2 regions of the Halotolerantifilum yawarlongkerapense genome follow, and region 1 is predicted to be linked to the other one. Evidence: riboswitches for the same ligand, from Rfam matches in the RefSeq annotation. Region 1 holds a riboswitch; the other holds the start of a gene.
What was found. A riboswitch is a leader RNA that binds a small molecule or an ion and turns the genes downstream of it on or off. The one in region 1 is predicted to bind S-adenosylmethionine.
Positions count from the first base shown of each region.

Region 2: linked by a shared signal. The riboswitch ahead of metK (methionine adenosyltransferase) and the one ahead of metF (methylenetetrahydrofolate reductase [NAD(P)H]) in region 1 are both predicted to bind S-adenosylmethionine.

Region 1 covers NZ_CP199719.1:1,289,324-1,297,224, forward strand. Annotated here, with positions in the region: gene ACULM0_RS06305 (homocysteine S-methyltransferase family protein) at 1-799, opposite strand, end outside; gene ACULM0_RS06310 (hypothetical protein) at 796-1,479, opposite strand; gene metF (methylenetetrahydrofolate reductase [NAD(P)H]) at 1,463-2,386, opposite strand; SAM riboswitch class I at 2,465-2,574, opposite strand; gene ACULM0_RS06320 (FAD-dependent oxidoreductase) at 2,759-4,456, opposite strand; gene ACULM0_RS06325 (YeeE/YedE family protein) at 4,546-5,853, opposite strand; gene ACULM0_RS06330 (NADPH:quinone reductase) at 6,719-7,699, shown strand.
Region 2 covers NZ_CP199719.1:1,531,775-1,539,675, forward strand. Annotated here, with positions in the region: gene ACULM0_RS07430 (NAD/NADP octopine/nopaline dehydrogenase family protein) at 1-323, shown strand, start outside; gene nhaC (Na+/H+ antiporter NhaC) at 325-1,737, shown strand; gene metK (methionine adenosyltransferase) at 1,855-3,039, opposite strand; SAM riboswitch class I at 3,127-3,236, opposite strand; gene ACULM0_RS07445 (two-component system sensor histidine kinase NtrB) at 3,347-4,708, opposite strand; gene ACULM0_RS07450 (response regulator) at 4,711-5,079, opposite strand; gene ACULM0_RS07455 (PAS domain-containing protein) at 5,114-6,571, opposite strand; gene ACULM0_RS07460 (LytR/AlgR family response regulator transcription factor) at 6,850-7,608, opposite strand; gene ACULM0_RS07465 (LytS/YhcK type 5TM receptor domain-containing protein) at 7,605-7,901, opposite strand, start outside.

The DNA of each region.
Region 1 (7,901 bases):
GATCAAAAAAAGTGCGCGCATGAAAAAGGAAAGCCGCATCCGGCTTTTCGTAAACAGTTTGTCCGAATCGAACCGTGGGGAGGCCGGCATTCGGTTGGACCATGATCGGTAGATGCGTGCTGCTGAGAAGATTCTCAATATGGGACAAGAGCCCCTCGGGTCCAAAGGAACAGTTCAGTCCGATGGCCGTGGCGCCCATGCCCTCGAGAACGGTGGCCATGGTCTCCGTGTCTGTTCCCATGAAAGTACGACCGCTCTCTTCAATGCTCATGGTGACAATCACCGGTAGGTCTGTATGGTCTTTTGTCGCCAAGAGTGCACAGCGCGCTTCCTGTAGATCGGTCTGTGTTTCGATAAGCATCAGATCCACGCCAGCGGAGACGCCCAGTTTCACTTGTTCAGCGTACAGAGTGTAGGCTTCGTCGAAATCCAGGTCGCCGTAAGGGGCCATGAGACCGCCGATCGGGCCTAGATCGAGGGCTATAAATCGTTCCTTATCATCTGCTCCAAGTTGGTCAATGGCCTTCCGTGCACAGGCCACCGCCTTCGGAATGACTTCTTCAGGCGTGAACCCGCCCTTTTTCAACTTGATTGCGTTCGCACCGAAAGTTGCTGTAGTGATCACATCGGCACCTGCCAGTAGATGCGCCCTGTGGACTTCTTCTAGCCAATCGGGGTGCTCGATAGCCACAGCCTCCGGTAGCATGCCATGTGGTAAGCCTTTTTTCTGTAGAGCCGTTCCCATAGCGCCGTCAAAAACGATGATCCCTCTTTTGAGCTGCTCAATGAATCGATTCATGTGCGACTCCTTTCTGTCAGACATAGCTTTGCATCGCATTGCAAACATCGGTGGTCACAAGCTACCGATGTTTGCATCAAACCTTCTGGTCCGATACCCACCAGAAATAAAATCGACTTCTCTGGAATCATCAGATGCCCTGCGTTGGTGTGAATCCCCAGTCGTTCTTGTGCGCCGATCAGCGCAAGTAGCTCCTCTTGACTTTCCAACGACAGGTCGCCGTATCCGGGACTGTAGCGTATCCCAACAGTTTGTTCTTTGGATCGGGGCAAATCCCTGTGGATCACTTCGGCCAGCGCTTCGACCAAGGCAGAGGCAGCGGCATCGAAAAGAACACCCTCCGAGGGACGTGTCATCATGCGCTTCTTGATCTGTCGCATGACTTCGTGGCCCAAGGTGCAGGCCACGACCGCCACCTCCTCAGCACCTGTAAGCGTTCGGGCGAGATCTTGCGATAAGAGGGTCGGCCCCTCTTGGAGCGCTACACCCTTTTCCACGCTAGCCAGTCGAAAGACGTGAGCGATGGCCCGCGGATTCGAAATTGCGATGACCTCATCGATGGCCGTTTCAATGGCCATTTCCTGTTCTGAATGGAGTCCTGCTCCCCCATGGTGTAGGTAGGAGAGGAGGGCAGTGCGATCGATCTGTTCTCGCATGCGTTCTTTACGCTTCTTGAGCATATGGCTTCACACTGCTTTCACCGGATTTCTCCGCCTTGAGCATCTTGACGATACTCTGTGTCGATCGAACCAAACGACGGGCAACCTCCGGTTTATTCATCACATACAGATGGATCCCATCAACCCCACTGGAGAACAAGTCGACGATTTGCTCGACGGCATAGGCTATTCCAGCATCGAGCAGTGCATCCGGGTCATGCTCGTAGCGCATGAGTACTTTCCTGAATTTCGGGGGTAAGGTGGCGCCGCTGAGCGCCACCATCCGCTCGATCTGACGTCTATTGAGCACCGGCATGATCCCTGCGAACAGAGGAGAATGGATATCGATCGAGCGCATTTCCTTGCGAAAATCATAGAACTTCTCGTTATCAAAAAACAGTTGGCTGATTAAGAAATCGGTTCCGGCGCCCGCTTTCTCGCGCAGGTGCAGAAGATCGGCTGTGAGGCTCTTCGCTTCCACATGCCCCTCCGGATAACAGGCGGCGCCAATGGAGAAAGCCTCGCGCTTGCGAATCATCCGAATCAAATCGGAAGCGTGGTGGAAGTCCGATGTGAAAGGTCCTTCCGTCTCCGGACGATCCCCCCTTAGGGCCAGGATATTACGGATGCCGCGCTCGGAAAAAGTGTCGAGCACCCTTTCCATCTCTTCACGGGTGGCTCCCACACAGGTCAGGTGGGCGAGAGCATCTATTCCTACCTCCCTTTGGATCCAGTCGGCGATACGCAGGGTTCCCTCGCCACGCTCTGATCCTGCAGCTCCGTAGGTTACACTACAGAAATCCGGAGAAAGATCGGATAACTCCTCAATCGTGCGATAGACCGATCTGAGATCACCCTTTCGCTTCGGTGGGAAGACTTCGAAAGAAATCAGTGGTTTGTTGCTTTTCGCAAGCTCGTGGATGTACATGGTCTCTCCTCCTCTACTGAAATAAAAAAGCGTCGCTTTCTATTGATAGAAAGCGACGCTTGATCTTATAATCTGACGCTCTCATCTTTCATTCCCCTTATCGGGGAATGCAGGATTTAGCACCATGCTTAGGAACAGCTGGTTGCCGGGCGTCATCGAGCCTGTCTCTCGGCCTCTCTTGATAAGAAATGCGATGCAATTGTCTGAATGGTTCTAATTGATAGTCATCCTACCACAGATTGGCACCTGCAGACAAGTGATCAGATGAGAAACCTTCCAATTTCTTCGCAACCGACGCTCGTAGGAGGCCCGCCGACTTTCTCATGGTTTCTGTTGAAAAAAGACCCTCCATTGTGGAGGGTCCGGTTATGACTAATTAAAGTTGTAAGCGGTAACGATCTTTTCGCGATCCGTAGTCTGATCGCGGAAGTACTCGTGACAACAAATGCCCAGATAAGAGCCCGAAATGTTGCACACGTTGTCAAACCCGTTACCCTGGAGAGCCAGTACCGCATTGTAGCTACGCTGCGCAGAGCGGCAGTGTAGGTACACGGGTTGGTCCTTCGGAATCTCATCGAGGCGATTGCGGATCTCGCTGAGCGGGATGTTCACAGAGTTCACGAGGTGACCCTCTGCGAACTCGTCGGGCTCGCGTACGTCGATGATGAAGGCGTCGCTTTCCACGAGGTTCCTCACTTCGGATACGCGCACCTGGTTGAACTTACCGTAGAGCAAGTTCAGACCTACGAGGGCAGCAAAGTTCACGACATCTTTCGCCGTTCCAAAGGGAGGAGCGTAGCAAAGCTCGAGTTCTTTGAGGTCTTCGAGTGTCCCACCCATGGTGATCATCGTGGCGATGACATCGATGCGTTTATCCACGTTGCCGACACCGATGGCCTGTGCGCCGAGGATTTTACCCGTCGGGTATTCGTAGATCAGCTTGAAATGCATAGGGCTACACTCGGGCATCAGACCCACCATATCACCAGGAATCACATAAGCCACATCGTAGCTGAGTCCAGCGGCCTGGCAGGTTTTTTCGTTGAGGCCCGTGGAGGCAGCACCCAGCTCAAAGATCTGAACAACGGAAGAACCGATGACACCGTTATTGTTGTGGTGGATGCCGTACATATGATCAGCCGCAGCTCTCGCCTGTCGCTGGGCGGGGCCAGCGAGAGCCAATCGCGTGGGTTTGCCCGTGATCTTGTGGAAGACTTCGATCGCGTCACCGACAGCGTAGATATCTGGATCGTTCGTCAGGTAATTGTGATCGACCTTGATTCCACGCGTTGCACCGATCTCCAGACCAGCGTCTACGGCTAAGGATGTTTCCGGTGCGATACCAATAGCCATGATCACAGCATCGGCCTTGATTTTTTTATCAGAAGCCAATTCCACTTCTCCTTTGGTAATCTTAGAGACACCATCGGAGAGAACGAGATCGATTCCATTGTCGTGCATTTCTTTATGGAGGAGTTGGGCCATGTCGTAGTCAAAAGGAGCCATAATTTGATCCTGGGCTTCGATCAGGGTTACATTCTTTCCAGCCATCTCGAGGTTCTCAGCCACTTCACAACCGATGAAACCACCACCGACAACAGCAACATCCTGGATCTTGTTCTCGTTGATGTATCCCTGGAGCTTGCGAATATCCACAACGTTTCTCACGACGAATACGTTTTCACCCGTGATCCCCTCGATGCTACGCGGTAAAATCGCATTGGCTCCGGGTGAGAGCACCAGCTTGTCATAGCTTTCCTCGTATTCTTCATTCGTCACGAGATTTTTCACGAGAATTTTCTTCTCATCTCGCATGACCTTGATGACTTCTGAGTTAACACGCGCTTCGATATTGTACTGCTTATCAAACATATCAGGGCACATCAACACAAGGTCGTCAGCTTCCGGCACGATACCCGACAGATGGTAGGGCAGTGAGCAGTTTGAAAAAGAAACATTGGGACCTCTCTCGAACATGACCACTTCTGCTTGTTCATCAATTCGTCTCACACGTGCGGCAACTGATGCGCCTCCCGCTACGCCACCCACGATCAAAATTCTTTTGCTCATTGGTACGCCTCCTCTTTCCGCGTTCTCTATATTTATATGTAGTTCTCCCCCTCCCTACTGAAGGGGAGATGGTTTTGATACCAAGCTGCTTATGCTTTCACCAAGTTGGCGACTTTCTTACCGATGACTCCTCCGACGACCATAGCCACGAGGAAAAACCAACCGGAAAGCGATAAATTGGCGATCGGCGTGTAGAGTGCTCCCACGTTGCATCCATTGGCGAGTCTCGTTCCGAAGCCCATGAAGAAGCCACCCATGGCGAACAGTACGACTTCTTTCGGTGTCACCTTCAGCTCTGCGGTGAACATCTTTTTGAACTGACCGGCGGTGAGCATGAAGACCAAGGTCCCCATGATGATCCCGAAGTTCTGTACGGATACGGGATGCTCAAAGAACGGGAGTAAAAAGGCCGACGGTTTCATCTTCGTGAAGTTCGCGATACTGTCCACAGGTGTGCCGAAGACCATCATGATCTTGCCCCACCATAGACCGTAAGGTGTCGACGCGCCCCAACCGGAGCGTGTTACGCCCATGAGGACCGTGTAGAGCAGGGCCAATACCAGACCACCCTGCAAGAGTGTCCATGGTTTAGCGAAGACACGGTAATAGGTATCTTCACTGAGGACTTTGAAATTCGTGGGGTCAAAAGGTTCGGATGTATCCTGCAGGCGCTCGATATCGAGTCCTTTGTACGTGCCTGTCTGCTTTCTCTTTTTTTCGTAAAGGAACGAAAGGTAGATCACGATACCGCAGAACACTGCGATCAGGCCCAGTGCGCCGAGGTAACCGCCCATTCCATCCCATTGAAAGAGGTCCGGTAAAAATACGCCATTTTTGAAGTTAAGCCCCGTCTCCGACGTGAACCAGGAGTCCCGAACAATCGAAGCACGATTCTGAATCGGAAACCCGACGAACACACCGAGCATGAAGAAAATCAAGGTGACAAAGGCTCGCGGAAGTCCCGTTACGAGGTCCGTCATCACACCAGAAGCACAACACGTGGAAAAGCCCATACCGTAACCAAAGGAAATTCCTCCCAAAATCAATCCAAGGTTGATCGGGTTGATCCAGAGACCGTAAGAAGTCACATCGTTGTTGAAAAGTAGCCCCGCCGTGATCACGGCAGAGATAAAGAACATGAACATCATGGCGCGCATCAGTTTCGTAGAACCTGCGTTCAACGCCCTGTTCACGCTTCCTGCAAAGCCTGTGTATGCTCTAGAAAGCGCGTACCCTAGTCCAATCCCGACGACCAATCGGAAGAATATCATATTGGAAACCAACATCGATTTTCCAATGAACAACAACAGGCCCAACAAGACAAACCCTAGAATTCTTTCCGCTTTTTCCATGGTTACTGAATCGGCTCCCCTCGTGATGGATTGCTCCGATACCATAATTCTTTCTCCTTTATTCATTGTTTCCTCCAAACTCTTGCTTTCATTGAACTGATCCGGACATTCTCTCGAAGTGACACGTTTACGCACTCACACTTTGGAATCATTTTTAGAATGAAAGATGCATGAAAAAATGATCTGAACTATCCAAAGCGAACGCGGGCCCCTTCTCCATGAGTCTCTCCGATCTTTGCCAACTGTTAATGGAATATTCTTGACTCGTCCTAGTACGTTCACAGGAGATTGCTAGCGTACGATTCTCGTAGTGAACGCAATAAACGAACTATTGGGGAGTGTCTTGGGCTCCTCTGGGCCCGATTTAAAAGCGATACGAGAATGCGTCATCCTCCTTTCCTAGTTTGACGATGCCTTCACAATCGATGGTATACGTTTCCTATCTGAAAATAATGTATTCACCACTTGGGTCGATTCTCCATACGTTCGAAGCCTTTGCTCTCTGCTCCACGGGTTGGACCGGCATGGGCCGCGACCTATCGGTCATCCACCCTACGAACGTCCTGCTCCTACTCTGTGGACACCATGGTTCCACTTTTTTCATAGTAGTTGCAGAAAACCTCGACCACTTTATGAAAACTTTAACATTCAGGACTGGAACCTGTCAATTGAATCCCTTCAATAAAAGCCCACTATTAAAGAAACCTTTTCTGACCCAGTTTTTCTAATAGCACAATCCTCACCTACGTTTTCGTTATCCTTACCCCTATCACAAAATATATAAAGGGTTCGCATGTGTATTCTTTCATCAGACCATGCTTGCAGAGTAGATCGCACCGGTATCATATAAAAATCTGGGTACTATGAAAAAGAGAATCATTAAAAGACCAAATCAGAAGGAGGAAGTGAGATGAAAGCAATACAATTGACTGAATTCGGCGGACCTGAAGTACTAATCTATAGGGATGTTAACGAACCCATTCCACAGACGGATGAAGTACGCGTGCGCTTGTTTGCCGCTGGTGTCAATCCGAATGAAACGTATATCCGTACGGGTACTTATTCCTTTTTAATTCCCACACTACCCTATACACCAGGATTCGATGGTGCTGGCATCGTCGATGCAGTTGGTGACGGCGTGAATCACCTGGCCGTCGGTGATCGGGTTTTCGTTGCCGCACTGCTGGCCAAGCGAAATACAGGCACCTATGCGCAAAAAGTCGTTTGTGATGCGAATACTGTTCACCGACTACCGGAGACGATCTCTTATCAGGAGGGGGCCTCGCTGGGGATTCCTGCTTTGGCCGCTTATCGTGCTTTGTTCCACAGGGCAAAGATCAAGCCGGGTGAAAGCATTTTGATCCACGGTGCCAGTGGCGGGGTCGGTTCTCTGGCCGTTCAGATGGCAAAAGGCATGGGGGCCACGGTCATCGGGACAGCCAGCACCGAGAAAGGACAACTCGTGGTGAAAGCCTCGGGGGCCGACCATGCGATCGATCATGTGACGAAAGAGAACATGGACGAAATCATCTCCCTGACCAATGGCCGCGGCCCAGATGCTATCATCGAATTCCTGGCCAATGTGAACTTGGAGACTGATTTAAAAATCATCTCGTCCTATGGTCGGATTGTCGTTGTCGGTAACCGCGGTAGTCTGGAGATCTCCCCTAGGCTGGCCATGATGAAGGAAGCGGCTATTCTGGGCATGGCCCTTTGGAACGCACCACCCAGCGAGTACCAAGAGAGTCTTGCTGCCATTGGGGCCTTTCTACAATCAGGGATATTACGCCCTCAGGTTGGAGATGAAATTCCGATCGAGAATGCAAAAGACGCGCACGAGCAGATCTTGAACCAAAAAGCACACGGGAAGATCATCCTAGCGATTGATTGATTCTACAAAATTATCCAGTTCGTCCACTAGGAGAGGGTTTTGCTCATCTGCCTGCTCTGCTCATGCGAAATGATCGTCACCTTTCTCGCCGATGAACGTGTAATAAAATTGCCCCTGAGAATGCCTTCGTCATGGCACTCTCAGGGGCAATTGCTTTCTTTTCTTTCGTTCTAGCGAACGTCCGCATGAACCCCCCCACTTA
Region 2 (7,901 bases), 240 kb from region 1:
TACTCCAGGGCTATATGGAAGAAGCCACCTACCACGAAGGCTACACCAAAGCTCCGGGCTTCCAGGGGATCAAGGCGCAATCCGCCCTCGACCACCGCTATCTCAATGAAGATGTCGGCTACGGTCTGGTCTTCATGTCCCACATGGCCGACCAACTGGGGATAAAAACCCCGCTGATCGACTCCGTGATCGCTGTAGCCTCTGCTGTCCGACAGAAAGACTACCGATTCGAGGCCGTGCGTACCATGGCCACCATCGGGATCACGGTCAACGAGGTCTTGGATGAAAAATTTGAAGCTCTCTACCAGAAAGAGGTGAACTAATATGGATCGATCTTTACCTAGCTTGAATGCATCCCTGGCTATCTTGCTCTTCATGATCGTGGGTATGTCCACAGGTGTTTTCCTCCTGAGCATCCCCATCCATATCACCCTGCTCCTGGTCACCTCTTTTGCGATTTTGGTCCTGATGCTCGGTGGTGCCAAATGGGAGGCCATCATGTCGTCCATCGAAGAAGCCGGAAAGCTGGCCCTCCCTCCGCTCCTGATCCTTTACATCATCGGTACCCTGATCGGAACGTGGATCGCCAGCGGTACCGTGCCCCTGATCATCTACTGGGGCTTGAAGCTGATCAACCCTTCTATGTTCTTGGTCACCTCAACGATCATCGCAGCCATTGTGGCCCTGGCCACCGGTAGCTCTTGGTCCACCGCCGGTACGGTGGGTGTGGCGCTCATGGGCGTCGGCGCTGGTCTCAGTGTGGACCCTGCCATGACGGCAGGTGCCATCATCTCCGGTGCCTACCTGGGCGACAAAATGTCACCCCTCTCCGATACCACGAACCTCGCACCAGCCGTGGCAGAGGGTGATCTCTTCGACCACATCAAATCCATGATGTACACCACGGTACCCGGATTTGCTATCACCCTGGTGATCTTTGGTGCCCTGGGGATGAACTACGGTGGTACGGTCAACACCGCTTCCATCGATGCCATCCTCCAGGTGATCGAGCAGAACTTCAACCTCAGTATACTCACGCTCATCCCACCGGCCATCATCTTAACGGCCGCTATCAAAAAGGTCCCTTCCCTGATCACGCTGGTGAGCGCCACTCTGGCCGCGGCGGTCTTGGCCATCTTCCTTCAGGGAGAATCCGTCACATCCATCGCCGGCATCTTGAATAGCGGTTACGCCTCTGCCAGCGGTATCGATGAAATCGACACCCTCCTGAGCCGCGGGGGGCTCCAGAGCATGAACTGGACGGCCAGCCTCGCCATGCTCGGCATCACGCTGGGCTCTGTACTGGAGAAGAACGGCGTCCTGGAAGTGCTCCTCGGTCAAGTGGTCCGCCTCACCAAATCCATCGGTGGACTCGTCACCTCCGTCGTGCTCAGTGCCATCGGCCTCAATATGATCACGGCCAGCCAGTACACGAGCCTCGTGATCACGGGCCGCATGTTCGTCGGGGAGTACAAGAAACGCGATCTCCTACCCCAGACCCTTTCGAGGACTCTCGAGGACTCGGCCACGCTGACCTCGCCCCTTGTACCGTGGAACACCTGCGGCGTCTTCATGGCGGGTACCCTGGGCGTCAGTACCCTGGCCTACGCGCCCTATGCCATCCTTTGTTGGGTGGTCCCGATCATCTCGATCGTTTACGGACACCTGAACAAGTTCCAGTGGAAGACCGGCGAGATCGAGAGTGCGAAAGTCTACGCTGTCACCGCAGAGAGTTAAGACAAGATCAAACGGCCCCGGATCCTAGTTTTCTAGGATCCGGGGCCGTTCTCTTACCGCTAAAAAGGCACTTTCGTCGTTGCCTCGCTGATACTGCTTTTATTGTTTTGGGTCCGTTTACAGACCCGCTTCTTCCTTCAGGAGAGCAGCCTTGTCCGTGCGCTCCCAAGGCAGATCGATGTCCGTTCTACCGAAGTGACCGTAGGCGGCCGTCTGACGGTAGATTGGGGCGCGGAGGCCCAGCGTATCGATGATCGCAGCGGGGCGCAGGTCGAAGTGCTTGCGCACGAGCGTCTCGATCAGGTCTTCGTCCACCTTGTTGGTGCCGAAGGTTTCCACCAGGATGGAAACGGGCTCTGCCTTACCGATGGCGTAGGCCAGCTCCAGTTCGCACTTGTCGGCCAGCCCAGCGGCCACGACGTTCTTCGCCACGTAGCGGGCTGCGTAAGCAGCCGAACGGTCTACCTTCGTCGGATCTTTCCCGCTGAAGGCTCCGCCGCCGTGACGCGAGTATCCACCGTAGGTATCCACGATGATCTTGCGGCCCGTCAGGCCAGCATCACCCTGGGGGCCTCCGATGACGAATCGGCCCGTGGGGTTGATGTAGTACTTGGTCTCCGCATCCAGTAGGTCCTCAGGAACAATGGCCTTCACCACGTGCTCGATCAAGTCGGCCTCGATCGTAGCAAGGGCTACGTCCTCGCGGTGCTGGGTGCTGATGACCACCGCGTCCACGCGGTAGGGCTTGTCGTCGCGGTACTCTACCGTCACCTGGGTCTTGCCATCGGGGCGCAGGTAATCCAAGATACCTTCCTTGCGTACATCGGCCAGACGCTTGGCCATCTTGTGGGCCAGGCTGATGGGCAAGGGCATAAGCTCTTCCGTCTCGTTACAGGCGAAGCCGAACATCAGACCCTGGTCACCGGCACCGATGAGCTCGTACTTGTCCTGTACACCGCTGCGGTGCTCTAGGGACTCGTTGACGCCCATGGCGATGTCCGCAGACTGTTCGTCGATGGCCGTGAGCACGGCACAGGTTTCACTGTCGAATCCATATTTTGCACGGGTGTAACCGATCTCGCGAACGGTCTGTCTCACGACCTTGGGGATGTCTACATAGCAGTCGGTCGTGATTTCGCCGGCGATGAGCACGAGTCCAGTGGTCACACTCGTCTCACAGGCCACGCGGGCCTCGGGGTCTTGCATGAAGATGGCGTCCAGAATCGCATCGGAAATCTGGTCGCACATCTTGTCTGGGTGTCCCTCGGTTACTGATTCCGAGGTAAAAAGTCTTTTTTTCACAGTCGATACACCTCCAAAAGGGTTAGCTGAATAGGAAAAACTCCCGTTCTGGCATAAGCGCGCGAGAAGAGAGTCGGTTCTTTCGTCTCCTTATCTTCCAGGCATCCAGAGCGCCTGTAGGACTTAGCACCTTACCCTCTTTCAGGCAGGTTGCCGGACTTCGCGGGGCCTAATCCCTCCGTCTCTCGCAATAAGGTTATGTTGTTTTGCAGTTTGTACTATACCACAGGAAAATACCGTTAGCAAGAATTTTTCTTAGGAATACTAGATTTTTTTGTCCGCGTGACCACGTCTTCCCCAAAAGCCCTTAGCGGGGGAGACAGATCGTCACCGTTGTTCCCTGGTTTTGGTCGCTCGTCACATCGATCTGCCCGCCCATCTCTTTTTCCACCAGGTGGCGGGTCACGTGGAGGCCCAGGCCCATTCGGTGCGTCCCTTCCTTCGTGGTGTAAAAGGGATCGAAGACCCTGGCTAGGTCCCCTTGGGGGATACCCACCCCATCGTCTCGAATCCGGACCGCCAGGTCCTCATCCTCTCTCACCTCGATGGTCAGGGTCCCGCCTTCCTCTTTTTTTCCGATGGCCTCCAGTCCATTCTCGATCACTTGGAACAGGATCCGGTTCATCGGCACCTCCCTACAGGTGAAGGGAGTCACCTCATCCATGTCCACCTTTACCATCACTTGATCACCGATCAGGGGCGACAGCAGGGACAAGACCCGGTCTAGGGCTTCCCCGAGGTTGTAAGGGGTATTCCCTTCTTCCCTTTCTCCTTCCGTGTAGGAGGTGAAGGACCGGATCACCCCTTCCACATAGCCGAGAGCGCGGTCGATCTCAGACAGGAGGGACTGCGCCTTTCTTTCTCCAACCCTGTCTTTCTCCTCTTGCAGGGTCTCCAGCCTATCGCGTAAGACCTGCAGTGGAATCGCCAGCTCGTGGGACAAGCCCGCCGCGAGATCGCCGACTTCCTCCAGTCCCTCCTGGTCCCGAAGGGCCGTCTGGGTCCTCTCCAGTTCCGAAAGCACATCCGCTAGGTGCCGGTTCTTTAGGATCAGGGTCTCCTCGATTTTTTTCTGCAGGGCGATATCCGTTTTGTAGGCCACGTAGACCGTCTCATCGGCGAGATCGAGCGGCAAAATCCGAGCACGCTCCCAAAAAAGCGATCCGTCCCTGCGCTTGTTGTGGAACTCACCGAGCCAGGGACGGCCCGCCTTGATCTCCTGCCACATCTCTTGGTAAAAGGCGTCGGACTGCTCGCCCGAACGCAGGATGTTGGGATTTTCGCCGATGACCTCCACCAGCTGGTAGCCCGTCATCTTTTCAAAATGGTAATTCACATATCGGATGTGCCCGCGTTCATCGGTGACCAGAATGCTGTTCTCACCGTAATCCGCGATTTTCTTGAAGAGCTCCCGCTCCTTCTCCACCAGGGCCAGGGACAACTGATCGGCCAGGAGCTCGGCGAGCAGGGCGTACTTGTCCTTCATCTCGTGTAGCACCAGTTCCACGCGACCCCGACCGCCCCTCACCATCTCGTTGATCCGGTGGTGTTCCGTCTCCTTCTGGTAGGCCCGATCGATGGCGACTCCCAGTTCCGGGCAGGTCACGGCGATGTGAATCAAATCCTGGTCTTTGTAGGCCTCGATGATTCTCTTGATCTTTTCTTCCATGGCTAGGCCCGCCCTCCTTTTTGCTTTACACGGCGCGTGATGAAATCGATGAGCGTTGCGTCCGTCTGGTGCTTCAGGAGGAAATGATCGGCCCCCATGACCTTGGCGACGCTCTCGTGGGTGGGATCATCCTCTCCGGCGTAGACGACCAGCTCCGCCTGGGGCAGGGCCACCTTCATTTCGATCAGCATCTCGTAGACGGCTTTACCCGTCATCTCGTGATCGAGGACGCAGAGATCAAAGGACTCCTCCAGGTAATTGAGCGCCGAGTTCCCGCTATCCACCGCGACGCACTGCGTCACCGCCGGTGCGATTTGTTCCTGCAGCCGCTCCCGGCGCTCCGTCTCCCTCTCTATGATCAGTACTCTCATGCTCTAGGCTCCTCTCCCGGGAGAAAAATCTCCCTTACTCCTCCCGCACTTCGCCCTCCCAGTTGGGCTGGGCGCTGGCTCCAGACAGTAGCAACACGAACAGCGAAGTTTCGCCCTCGTTGTTCTCTATGCGGTAGATCCGCACCCAGAGGGAGGTGTCGGGACCTCCCCCCAGGATCGGTCGGGCTTCTCCCCGCCATCGCCCATCTGTCTCCAGACACGCGAGCGCTTCCTCCCTTTCTCCCTCGGCCACAAGCATCTTGAAATCCATCTGTTCCTTGAGACCCACACCCCAGACATTCCGCTGGAAGGGTCGGTTGGACCACTGGATGATGCCCTCGCTATCGGCGATGGCAAAACCCTCGTCCGTACGCGTGAAGCATCGTTCGAGCAGCTGCCGCTCCGAGTCCTCGGCCTCGTCGCTCCGGTCGCGATAGATCACGTGGGTACCCACCAGTTCCTCACCCCAACGCACGGGCGTCAGGATCATGTGGCACAGGTGATCGTTCCCTAGATGGTCTCTTCGGATCACGTCCCGTTCGAGTGTCTCGCCGAAGGCCAGGAGGTCGCGGTAACGCCGCGCCTCCTCACGGTGCTCCGTGGGGATCACCAGCTCCATGATCGAACGCCCCACCACCTCTCCTGCTTCATAGTGGAAAAAGCGGTGGAAAGCTTGATTGGCCACGAGTACCCGTTCATCGGTGGTGACCACACACTGGGCCTCGTGTCCTTTGAAGAAGATCTGCTCAAAGAGAGAGGCTTCTATCGTTAGATTTGACTTCTGCTGCTCCTCCCGCGGTCGCACCAGGGAGTACAGCGCCTTCTTTCCCATGTAATCGATGGGACCACTGATCACACGGACCTCACGTGAGGTCCCGTCCGCCAGACGGTGGTAAAATTCGAAATGCCGCCGCTTCTGCGATGCGGCCTTCTGCATCTCGGCGCGCACCTCCGCCCGCGAGAGGGTATTGATCGTTGCGATCGAACGGTCTGTGAGCTCTTCCTCGGTGTAACCGTAGAAGGCACAGGCCCCCTCACTGGCGTACAGGATCTGACCATCCTCCGGATCGATGATCAGGATAATGGCCTCCTGATCGCCGTAAAACTCCCCGTAAAAATCCGACGTGCTCTCGGCCCGTTGGATCCAGTCCGATAGGTCCACCACGATCAACGCAAATAGACTCTCTTCATCGAGCCCCACGGGGAACACGATCACCTCCGACTCAAAGGGACTTCCATCCGTCTTCTGGTGCTTCCAATCGAAGCGGTATCCACTACCGTTTTCAGCGGGGTTCGCTTGCATACGCTTCATATAATCAGGATAGGGCGCACCCGGGGGGGTCACCGAATCGATCGATCGGCCCACCACTTGCGCTAGGTCGTCATAGCCGAAAAGATCCAAAAACGCTGCGTTGGCATAAAGAAATTTTCCACCTGAGAAAAAGGCCATGGCGTCATCAAAAGCATCGGTCTTTGCGAATAATCTTTTCACTGCTTGATCCCCCATTCTCACATACTCATCTACGTCTCTTTATTTACCCCCGCACAAAAAAAATAACCGCAGGATTCCTGCGGTTGAAGGGGTGGGATGGATGAAGACGCCATCCCAGATATGCTATGATACCCTGTCATTGGGGGGGAAGGGTAGCCTATCGGTCATTTCGGGGGAAACTTTCATCCGACGGCCAGGGCCATTCTAACATAGGTCGCCCCCCGAAATACTTCCTTTCTTCCGAACGGTCGAAAACTCATTCCGAAATGACATTTTTTTTATTTAAGCCCCAAAAGCTCCTTGAAGGCCTTCACCTGTGAACGGGATACGGGTACCTTCTCCTCTTCTCCACGCAATTTCACCAGGTAGGTATTGTTGAACCAAGGCTCCACTGCTTCGATAAAGGTGAGGTTCAAGAGGAAGCCCCGGTGCGACCGGAAAAAAAGCTTATGAGGCAACTTCTTCTCCAGGTGGTTGAGGGGATAGGCATAGGTAAAAAGGCCCTTGCGCGAATGGATCGTGGTGTGCTTGTCCACGATGCTCACGTAGGTGATCTCTTCCACGGGGAGCGGATAGTAGGTGCCCTCCTTCTCCAGGTAGAGACGGTCCATATCGTATTTCTGGTCCTCGCGCACCTGATCGACCAGGAGGCGGGTCCGCCGTAGGTAATCCGATGGTTCCTCGAGTCCGATCCGCTGGAGCGCCCGTACCAGACGGTCGCTGGAGATGGGTTTCATCAGGTAGTCGATGGCGTTGAGTTCAAAGGCCTGGATCGCATAATCATCGTAAGCCGTCGTGAAGATCACACGCGGGGGTTGTTCCCAGAAAAGGAATTTTTCCGCCACACGGATGCCACTCAAGGCGCGCATCTTGATGTCCAAGAAGACCAGATCCGGAGACAGCTCCCCGGCCATCTCGATGGCGGCGAAGCCGTCATCGGCCTCGCCCACGATCTCCACGCCATCGAGATCCTGCAGTAAAAATTTTAGTTCCTCTCGTGCCGGCATTTCGTCGTCAACAATCAAACATCGGATCATGTGGCCATCCCCTTTCGCGGTACGTAGAAGGAGACGGTGCTACCGAACCCCTCCCGGCTTTCGATGATGAGTCCGTTCTGTTCTCCGTATTTATTCATCAGTCGCTGGTGTACGTTGTGCAGGCCGATGGCGTTGACCTTCTGGGGACCGTCCATCAGACGCCTTCGGATCGCCTCGGCATCAAAACCCACGCCATCGTCGATGACCTGGACCCACAGCGCATCGCCCTCTTCTCGGGCCACGATGGACACGCGACCGGGCCCCTCCTTCTCCAGGATCCCGTGTTTGATGGC